2 linked regions of the Jilunia laotingensis genome follow. The protein of the gene in region 1 interacts with the protein of each later gene in a pairwise test. Links are inferred from orthologs where the notes say so. Each region holds a gene or a part of one and is shown on either strand. Other genes may lie near its edges.

The links. Proteins that work in one complex are often made in the same cells at the same time.
Region 2: the proteins of H8744_RS08555 (region 1) and ftsZ interact in binary tests that used the Escherichia coli proteins (3 or more experiments, as listed by UniProt). The link is inferred for Jilunia laotingensis from one-to-one orthologs.

The regions. Positions count from the first base shown.
Region 1 is NZ_JACRTF010000001.1:2,266,358-2,272,296, reverse strand. What follows is about bases 1,856-4,693. They hold H8744_RS08555 (rod shape-determining protein), read right to left. Parts: upstream 3,867-4,693; coding sequence 2,844-3,866; downstream 1,856-2,843. Other genes in these bases: purH (bifunctional phosphoribosylaminoimidazolecarboxamide formyltransferase/IMP cyclohydrolase), read right to left, coding at 3,926-4,693; mreC (rod shape-determining protein MreC), read right to left, coding at 1,991-2,833; mreD (rod shape-determining protein MreD), read right to left, coding at 1,856-1,991. In the rest of the region: H8744_RS08570 (peptidoglycan D,D-transpeptidase FtsI family protein), read right to left, coding at 1-1,491; more of mreD, read right to left, coding at 1,494-1,855; more of purH, read right to left, coding at 4,694-5,449; H8744_RS08545 (M13 family metallopeptidase), read right to left, coding at 5,601-5,939. UniProt on the Escherichia coli protein: Forms membrane-associated dynamic filaments that are essential for cell shape determination. Acts by regulating cell wall synthesis and cell elongation, and thus cell shape.
Region 2 is NZ_JACRTF010000001.1:1,111,463-1,115,619, forward strand. What follows is about bases 1,178-4,157. They hold ftsZ (cell division protein FtsZ), read left to right. Parts: upstream 1,178-2,002; coding sequence 2,003-3,313; downstream 3,314-4,157. Other genes in these bases: ftsA (cell division protein FtsA), read left to right, coding at 1,178-1,969; H8744_RS04435 (GatB/YqeY domain-containing protein), read left to right, coding at 3,414-3,863; H8744_RS04440 (hypothetical protein), read right to left, coding at 4,066-4,157. Also shown: H8744_RS04420 (cell division protein FtsQ/DivIB), read left to right, coding at 1-444; more of ftsA, read left to right, coding at 530-1,177. UniProt on the Escherichia coli protein: Essential cell division protein that forms a contractile ring structure (Z ring) at the future cell division site. The regulation of the ring assembly controls the timing and the location of cell division.

The DNA.
Region 1 (5,939 bases):
CGGCGTACGATAAATGCTATCAAGTTCTCCATCCTGAATCTCCTTCACAATATGGGGAGGTGTAAAATGCCCTCGATTAGCAATGGTTGCGCCAAGATTTGCTATCTGCAAAGGAGTAGCAAGAATCTCACCCTGCCCAATGGAAATACTGATAATAGTCAATCCGTTCCAACGACCGCGATAAGCCTTATCATAAACTCCCGCATTAGGTATGAATCCACGACCCTCACCTGGTAAATCCACATCCAAGCGATACCCAAATCCCTGGGAAACCATATGGTCTTTCCATACAGTCAAAGCATTTTGAGGAGAACCATACTTACGGTCACCTAACATACGGAAAAGCCCCCAACAAAAATAAGAGTTACAAGAAGTTGCAATAGCAGGAATTAAGGGCAAAGGAGAAGCATGCCCGTGACATCCCACATGCAGGCTTCCATAATTGAATCCATGGGAACAGGGAAAAACAGGAGTGTTTTCCTGAATAATCCCTTCTTGCAAAAAGACAAGTCCCTGTGCCGTTTTAAAGGTTGACCCCGGAGGGTAAGCTCCCATCAAAGCTCGGTTCAAGAGAGGTTTGCGCTTGTCACGCTGCAGCATAAGATGATTATTACCACGTTGGCGGCCAATCATCAAATGAGGATCGAAATTGGGAGAAGAAACCAGACAGAGTATCTCTCCTGTCTCCGGTTCAATGGCAACAATACTACCGATTTTGTTTTGCATCAACCTTTCGCCCAACATTTGCAGGTCAATATCGATACCTAATGTCAGATTTTTCCCCGGAATGGAAGGACGGTCGAACTTTCCATCCATATAATGGCCTTGTATGCGCCCATGCGCATCGCGCAGCAATATCTCGACACCTTTCTCCCCACGAAGATATTTCTCATATGATTTTTCCACTCCCTGTTTCCCGATGAAATCTCCGCGTATGTAGTAATCATCATTTTCTATATCACGCATGGACACTTCACCGATATCTCCCAAAGCATGGGCGGCAGAGTTATAAGTATATTGACGGATAGTACGGCGCTGGATATAAAACCCGGGAAATTTGAATAGCTTCTCCTGAAACACCCCACATTCTTCGGCAGACAGCTGGGACATGAATAACTGGTTAGTATATCTCGAATAACCGGGATTTCTACGGCGATCCCGCATATCACTCATGATCTTCAGAAACTGCGCATGGGTTATGTTCAACGTACGACAAAGATCCAGAGTATCCAGATTCTCAATCTCCTTAGGGACAATCGTTATGTCATAAGCCGGCTGATTAAAAACAAGCAGTTTACCGTTACGATCGTAAACAGCTCCACGAGAGGGATACTGTATTTTATTCAAGAAGGCGTTACTATCCGCATTTTTCTTATAGTCATCCGTAGAAATCTGTAATACAAACAGGCGTATCAAATAAATAAGGACGATACAAATAGCAACTCCTCCAATAACAAATTTTCGTTTTTCTAATACATAATCCTTTGCCATGACTATCTCCTTATACCTTCAACAGCCATAATACATGTAACAGTCAATAATGTACACGCAACTACGCGTAACAGCAGCAGAGGGATACTGGAAAAAGAAAAGAATTCTAGACTCAACAATACCAGATTATGAATAAAGACACATGTCACTGCGTACTTTAGAAAAGAAGAGATTCCCAAAGTCCGAATAGACGGGATAATGCTATCCAGCGTATCACGTGGAGTGAACAAACGTAAGAAGGTAGGACGCACAAAAGCCAGTAAAACCGTAGCTGCAGCATTCATTCCGGGTGTATTAGAAAATATATCGATCATTAATCCCAAAAAGAAAGCCCACAACATCAATTCATTCCTTGAGGTGCCGGAAGGAAATTTGAGGATGAAATAGACATATAGAAAAGGCGTAGCATACCCCCCGATATGAACATTGTTCAGTATCAGCACTTGAAGAAGCACCAAACCGACCAACCATCCTATCCTATGTATATAATTTATAATCATTAGTTCGCAACCGATTTTTCAAGCTCTTTCTGCTCTTCCCGACCGCTCCGGGCGATTACTCTCACATCACTCAATTTGCCAAAATCAGTCGCCAGCTTAATCTTCAACAGATAAGAAAGACCGTCATTAGAATCGGACATATCATCAACCGTACCTACCATCACTCCTTCCGGAAAAACAGTCGAATAACCGCTTGTCACCACTGTATCTCCCAAATTGAATTCTGCGTGACGAGGCAGATCCCTCAGATAAGCATAACGTGAATCACCATGCTCCCACTTCAAGTAACCAAAATACTCGCTTCCTACGATCTTGCAACTGATACTTGACTTGCTATTCAGCACCGATATGACAAGTGAATAGTCCGGAGATGTTTTATAAACAATCCCTACCACTCCGTTTCCATCGACAACACCCATTTCCGGACGGATACCCTCAGCACTCCCCTGATCAAGCGTAATATAATTATCAGCCTGATTCAAACTGTTATTGATAACATGTGCCTTAAATATCTGGTAACTATTATCAGAAATGCCTCGTATACTGTTTATACTTGTAGAATCTAATTTATGATCCTTCAACACCTTCTCCAAATTGGATATCTGTTGTTCAAGCAGCATATTCCGGTCAAGCAGGCCCTCATTAACAGTTTTCAAGTGAAAATAAGAAGTAATCCCACCGGAAACCTCGTATACCTTACCGGAAACGACATTAGCCGATGTAAAAAAGACACTCTGCTGATAGTAGTTAAAGCGAAACAACAAAACAAAACTGATTACCTCCAGAAAAACAAAGAGGAACCAGTAATTGTACTTTATAAGAAAGTTGAGTAAGTTTCGCATAAACAAATTCTCATCTCATCAGGAACGAGAAGCGATCTACATTCTTCAATGCTACTCCCGTACCTTTTGCCACCGCATGAAGAGGATCTTCAGCAATATGGAAAGGAATATTTATCTTATCCGTTAAACGTTTGTCCAGACCACGAAGCAATGCACCGCCACCAGCAAGATAAATACCGTTGTGTACAATATCGGCATAAAGCTCGGGAGGAGTGTTCTCCAATGCGCTCAGAATGGCGGTTTCAATCTTAGAAATAGATTTTTCCAAGCAATGTGCCACTTCCTGATAACATACCGGAACTTCCATCGGAAGTGCCGTGATGCGATTCGGCCCGTGAACGATATAATCTTCGGGAGCATCATCACCAAGTTCGGTAAGTGCAGCGCCTACATTAATCTTAATACGTTCCGCCATACGTTCACTGACTTTCACATTATGCTGACGGCTCATATATTCCTGAATATCGGCAGTAAGATCATCCCCGGCAATACGAATCGAGTTATTCGAAACGATACCGCCCAACGATATTACAGCAATTTCCGTAGAGCCACCACCTATATCAACAATCATGTTCCCTTCGGGTGCCTCGACATCGATACCGATACCGATAGCAGCTGCCATCGGCTCAAATACCAGATAAACGTCCCTGCCACCCGCATGTTCGGCAGAGTCACGAACGGCACGCAGCTCAACCTCCGTACTACCGGAAGGGACACCAATCACCATACGCAAAGAGGGGGAAAACAGATGTCCACGGGTGTTGACCTGCTTAATAAGTCCGCGCATCATCTGCTCGCAAGCATAGAAGTCGGCAATTACACCGTCACGCAACGGACGGATTGTGCGTATATTTTCGTGGGTTTTTTCATGCATCAACTTTGCCTTTTCACCCACGGCAATCATCTTATCTGTACGACGATCCAAAGCTACCACCGACGGTTCGTCCACTACAATCTTACCATTGGTAATGATGATAGTGTTGGCAGTGCCAAGGTCCATCGCAATTTCTTGCGTAAAAGAGAATAATCCCATATAATTTAATGAAGAATTAAGAATGGAGAATTAAGGACGAACCTTAATTCCCATCTATATTAATGTTTAAAATGACGGATGCCTGTCGTTACCATCGCAATGCCATGTTCATTACAATAATCGAACGTCAGTTCATCCTTTACCGAACCACCCGGTTGGATAACAGCTGTAATACCTTCATTACCTGCTATCTCCACACAGTCCGGGAAGGGGAAGAAAGCATCCGATGCCATGACAGCTCCTTTCAGATCGAAACCGAATGATTTCGCTTTTTCGATTGCTTGCTTAAGCGCATCGACACGTGAAGTCTGACCTACACCGCTTGCCAGCAACTGTTTCCCTTTGGCCAGAACAATCGCATTCGACTTGCTGTTTTTCACAATCTTATTGGCAAACAACATGTCTTCTACTTCTTCCGGAGTAGGCACTTTATCGGTCACAGTCTTCAAATCGGCTGTGGTTTCTATATTCGTATCTTTCTCCTGCACAAGCACACCGTTAAGTAAAGACCGGAATTGCTTCTTGGGCAATTTAGCCTCTTTGCGGACAAGAATGATGCGATTCTTTTTCTGCCCCAGAATCTCAAGTGCATCCACGTCATAATCGGGAGCTATCACAACTTCAAAGAATATCTTATTGATCTCTTCAGCAGTCTCCTTGTCAATCACCGCATTCGTAACCAACACTCCGCCAAACGCAGAAACCGGATCACCTGCCAAAGCATCTTTCCATGCATCGATGACGGCAGGCCGTGAAGCCAAGCCACAGGCGTTGTTGTGCTTCAATATGGCGAACGTCACATCTTCAAACTCATCGATCAAATCAACAGCCGCATTTATGTCAAGCAAGTTGTTGTATGAGATTTCCTTTCCATGAATCTGGTCGAACATCGCATCCAAGTTTCCATAGAAGTAACCTTTTTGATGCGGATTCTCACCGTAACGAAGAGTTTTCTGATCGTTGACCGAGCAACGGAAAGCCGAACCTTCCTGCGCGTCAAAGTAGTTGAAGATCGCGGAATCGTAATGGGACGACACAGCAAATGCTTCTTTAGCCATCCAACGGCGTTCTTCAAGCGTAGAAGTTGCCCCGTGTTCCATCAACATGTCGAGCAACGGTTTATACTGCGCCTGAGAAGCAACGATCACGACATCATTATAGTTTTTTGCAGCGGCACGAATCAATGAGATTCCGCCTATATCGATCTTCTCAATGATGGCGGCCTCATCCGCGCCCGAAGCAACTGTGGCTTCAAACGGATAGAGGTCTACGATCACGAGGTCTATTTCCGGTATTTCATATTTCTCAATCTGCTGGATGTCCTGTTCCAGCCCGCGACGGCAAAGGATACCTCCGAATATTTTCGGATGGAGAGTTTTCACACGGCCACCAAGGATGGAGGGATAAGAAGTCAGATCTTCCACAGCCTTGCAGGGATATCCTAATGATTCGATAAACTGGCGAGTTCCGCCTGTCGATAAAAACTCTACACCTTCTTCATGCAGTTTGGTGATAATTTCATCCAAACCTTCCTTATGATAAACCGACACCAATGCGGTTTTAATTCTTTTAGACTCAGACATGGGCTTGCTTATTAAGTATTTGGTGTGCAAAGTTACGAAATATTGTTTATCGCGCGTAACAAATAAGGTGTGAATTAATGATAAAAAAGCGTTGACTCAAAAGATTATGAGCCAGCGCTTTCATATAAGGGTTATCGTTTATACGAAACTATTACCAAATAGATACACGTTTATCAGCCGGTATATACAACGGATCTTCCTCCGTAATGTTAAATGCTTCATACCATGCGTCAATCTGTGGCAATGCTCCATCCACACGCCATTTACCCAATGAATGCACATCGAGTTTGGTCAAACGAAGAATTTCTTCCGGACGGATATTGCCGGCCCATACATTAGCATATGACAAGAAGAAGCGTTGTTCGGGTGTAAAACCATTTTCAACGGGCAACGGAGCCTGAGCCGTAGCATTCTTGAATGCCTGATAAGATACTTGCAAGCCACCGTGATCGGCAATATTTTCGCCCAGCGTAACTTCGCCATTTGCTTG
Region 2 (4,157 bases), 1.2 Mb from region 1 along the record:
GGCAAGATATGTATCGAGGTGAAACAACGTATTCCGATTCTCCGCATCATGAGCAACAACGGTGAGAATTATTATGTTGACAATAAAGGCACGATCATGCCTCCCGAAGCAAAATGCGTGGCTCGTCGGACAATTGTCACGGGAAATGTAGAAAAGTCGTTTGCAATGAGGGATTTATATAAGTTTGGTGTATTTTTGCAGAACAATCCGTTCTGGGATGCACTTATAGAACAGATACATGTCCTTCCCGGAAATGATATAGAATTTGTACCGCGAATAGGCGACCATATTGTTTATCTTGGCAAACTGGAGAATTTCGAGAGTAAGCTCGACCGCCTGAAAACATTCTATGAAAAGGGATTGAACCAAGTGGGATGGAATAAATATTCGCGTATCAGTCTGGAATTCAACAACCAGATTATCTGTACAAAAAGAGAAGGCTGAGAAAAGTGAAGAGTAAGAAGTGAAGAGAAGTAACGGAATCTCGGCTTATAATGTAATGTATAACTTGTAATTTGTAATTAAATATATGGCAACAACAGAATTTATCGCCGCTATTGAACTGGGTTCATCAAAGGTTGCCGGCATTGCCGGAAGAAAGAACAGTGACGGAAGTATGCAGGTGTTGGCTTATGCCAAAGAAGATTCTTCTTCATTTATCCGGAAAGGAATCATCTATAATCTGGATAAGACAGCCCAAAGTCTCACGTCCATCATTAATAAGTTGGAAGGCGATCTGAAAAACTCGATCGCCAAAGTATATGTAGGTATCGGTGGGCAGTCGCTCCGTACGGTACGGAACGTTGTAAGCCGCGACCTGAACGAAGAGACCATCATTACGCAGGAATTGGTCGATGCTATCTGTGACGAGAATCTGGAGATTCCGTTAGTAGATATGGATATACTGGATGTTGCCCCGCAAGAATATAAGATAGGAAACAATCTGCAGGCGGATCCGGTCGGTGTAGCCGGAAGCCATATCGAAGGCCGTTTCTTGAACATTGTGGCACGCGCCTCCATCAAGAAAAACCTGGAACGTTGTTTCGAGCAAGCCAAGATAGAGATCGCCGATCTGATGATCGCCCCGTTAGTAACCGCCAATGCGGTATTGACCGAAAGCGAGCGGCGTTCGGGTTGTGCCCTCATCGATTTCGGTGCCGATACGACAACAATCTCCGTTTATAAGAATAACATCCTCCGTTTCCTCACGGTATTGCCGTTGGGAGGAAACAGCATCACCCGCGACATTACCTCCCTCCAGATGGAAGAAGAGGAAGCCGAACGGTTAAAGATCGCTTACGGGAATGCCGTTTATGAAGAGAATGAGGAGGAAGAAGGAGCTACCTGCCAGTTGGAAGACGGCAACCGCAGCATCGAACTGCGCGTGCTGAATAATATCATCGAGGCACGTACCGAAGAGATCATTGCCAATGTGTGGAATCAAATACAAAACTCCGGTTATGACGATAAGTTACTATCCGGTCTTATCCTCACAGGCGGTGCCGCTAACCTCAAGAGTCTGGACGAAATGCTTCGCAAAAGAAGCAAGATCGAAAAGGTGCGGACGGCACGCAATATTCGCAACACAGTACATGCCGGAAGCGACCTGATAAAGAAAGACGGTACACATAACACCATGCTCGGACTGTTGTTCGAGGGGAAAGAGAATTGCTGTCTCGTAGAAGAAGTTCGTCCGGTTATCACTCCGCATGTGCAGCCGACCCCCGAGCCGGTCAACATGTTCGAAGAAGACGAGACGCTGAAAGAACAGGAAGCAGCCGCCCGCGAAGCCAAGAGGAAGAGAGAAGAAGAAGACAAACGCCGGAGAGAAGAAGACAGGCGCAGAAAAGAGGAAGAAAAGCGCAAGAAGGAAGAAGCCCGCAAGAAAAAGAAAGAAGGACCCAGCTGGTTTGAAAAGACCTTCAATAAAATCTCCAATGAGATATTCTCTGACGATGATATGAAATAATCAGTAATTAGTAATTTGTAATCTATAGAAGTTATGGACGAGATAGTACAATTCGATTTCCCGACAGATTCGCCGAAAATCATCAAAGTAATCGGTGTAGGCGGTGGTGGCGGTAATGCTGTCAACCACATGTACCGGGAAGGCATACATGACGTAACATTCGTTCTCTGCAATACCGACAATCAGGCTTTGGCAGAATCGCCCGTACCGGTGAAACTGCAACTGGGACGTAATATCACCGAAGGTCTTGGAGCCGGTAACCGTCCGGACCGTGCGCGGGATGCCGCCGAAGAGAGCATCGAAGATATCAAGACGTTGCTGCAGGACGGTACGAAAATGGTATTCATCACTGCAGGTATGGGAGGAGGAACCGGAACGGGTGCAGCCCCGGTCATCGCCCGCATTGCAAAAGAAATGGATATATTGACCGTCGGCATTGTCACTATCCCTTTCATTTTTGAAGGTGAAAAGAAGATAATTCAGGCACTCGACGGTGTAGAGCGTATCGCCCAGCATGTAGATGCTTTGTTGGTGATCAACAACGAACGGCTGAGGGAGATCTATTCCGACCTGACGTTCATGAATGCGTTTGGCAAAGCGGATGACACCCTTTCCATCGCAGCCAAGAGCATTGCAGAGATCATCACTATGCGCGGTACGGTGAACCTGGACTTTGCCGATGTAAAAACGATACTGAAAGATGGTGGCGTAGCCATCATGAGTACCGGATTCGGTGAAGGCGAAAACCGTGTGACGAAAGCCATCGATGATGCCCTTCATTCCCCGTTGCTGAACAACAACGACATCTTCAATGCCAAGAAGGTCATGCTGAACGTCTCCTTCTGTCCGACCTCAGAGCTAATGATGGAGGAAATGAACGAGATTCACGAGTTCATGAGCAAGTTCCGCGAAGGAGTAGAAGTGATCTGGGGTGTGGCAATGGACAACGCACTGGAATCGAGAGTCAAGATCACCGTACTTGCAACAGGATTCGGTGTAGAAGACGTGCCCGGCATGGACAGCGTACTCGAAAAACGGAGTCAGGAGGAAGAAGAACGCCAACTCCAACTCGAAGAAGAAAAAGAAAAGAACAAAGAACGCATCCGCAAAGCTTATGGCGAAAGTGCCAGCGGGATCGGCAGCAAGAACCTGCGTAAACGCCGCCACATCTACATCTTCAGTGCGGAGGATCTTGACAATGATGATATCATTGCCATGGTGGAAGATTCCCCGACCTATCTACGGGATAAAACTACACTTGGCAAGATACGTGCAAAGGCAGCTTTGGAAGAAGAAATAGCGACAGAAGAAGCGGTAGACGAAAGCGGAATGATCACGTTCTAAGTGAGAAGTTAAGAGTGACAAATTAAAAACGAAGAACAATATGTAATGGAGGCAATTGTTTCCATTATACATTGTAAACTATAAAACAGCAGATATTATCATGGATTTATTTGAAAGAGTCAGCGAAGACATTAAAAACGCAATGAAGGCGAAAGACAAAGTTGCCCTTGAAACATTGAGAAACGTAAAGAAATTCTTCCTTGAAGCAAAAACAGCTCCGGGAGCAAACGATACTCTCACAGACGATGCTGCACTGAAAATCATCCAGAAGCTTGTAAAACAGGGAAAAGATGCAGCCGAAATCTATGTAGGACAAGGACGACAAGATTTGGCCGATGCAGAACTTGCTCAGGTAAAAGTGATGGAAGCCTATCTCCCGAAACAAATGACACCGGAAGAATTGGAAGCTGCCATTAAAGAGATTATCGCAGAAACAGGAGCCACAAGCGGCAAAGACATGGGCAAAGTGATGGGTGTTGCATCCAAGAAACTTGCCGGACTGGCAGAAGGCCGTGCTATCTCAACAAAAGTCAAAGAATTGCTGGGATAAGAAAAGAATTTCCCTGGTAGCTCAACCATCGCCTTGGACAATCAAGAGATGGGTCATTAGTAAAAGCTATCGGTTAAATATAGACTCTCTTTAGACACGAATTTCACGGTTGCCCCGTGAATAGTTTTAAAGCATATAGCAATCGTGAAATCCATGTCTAAAAGAAAGTAAATGATGACTTGCGCCACAATCATACAAGAATTTATAATATAAGTGCAGCTATTTCAGGTGACAATGCAATACTTCCATCCTCACCGATAACAATAAAATGGGCGTTAGACAGTGTATTAATAA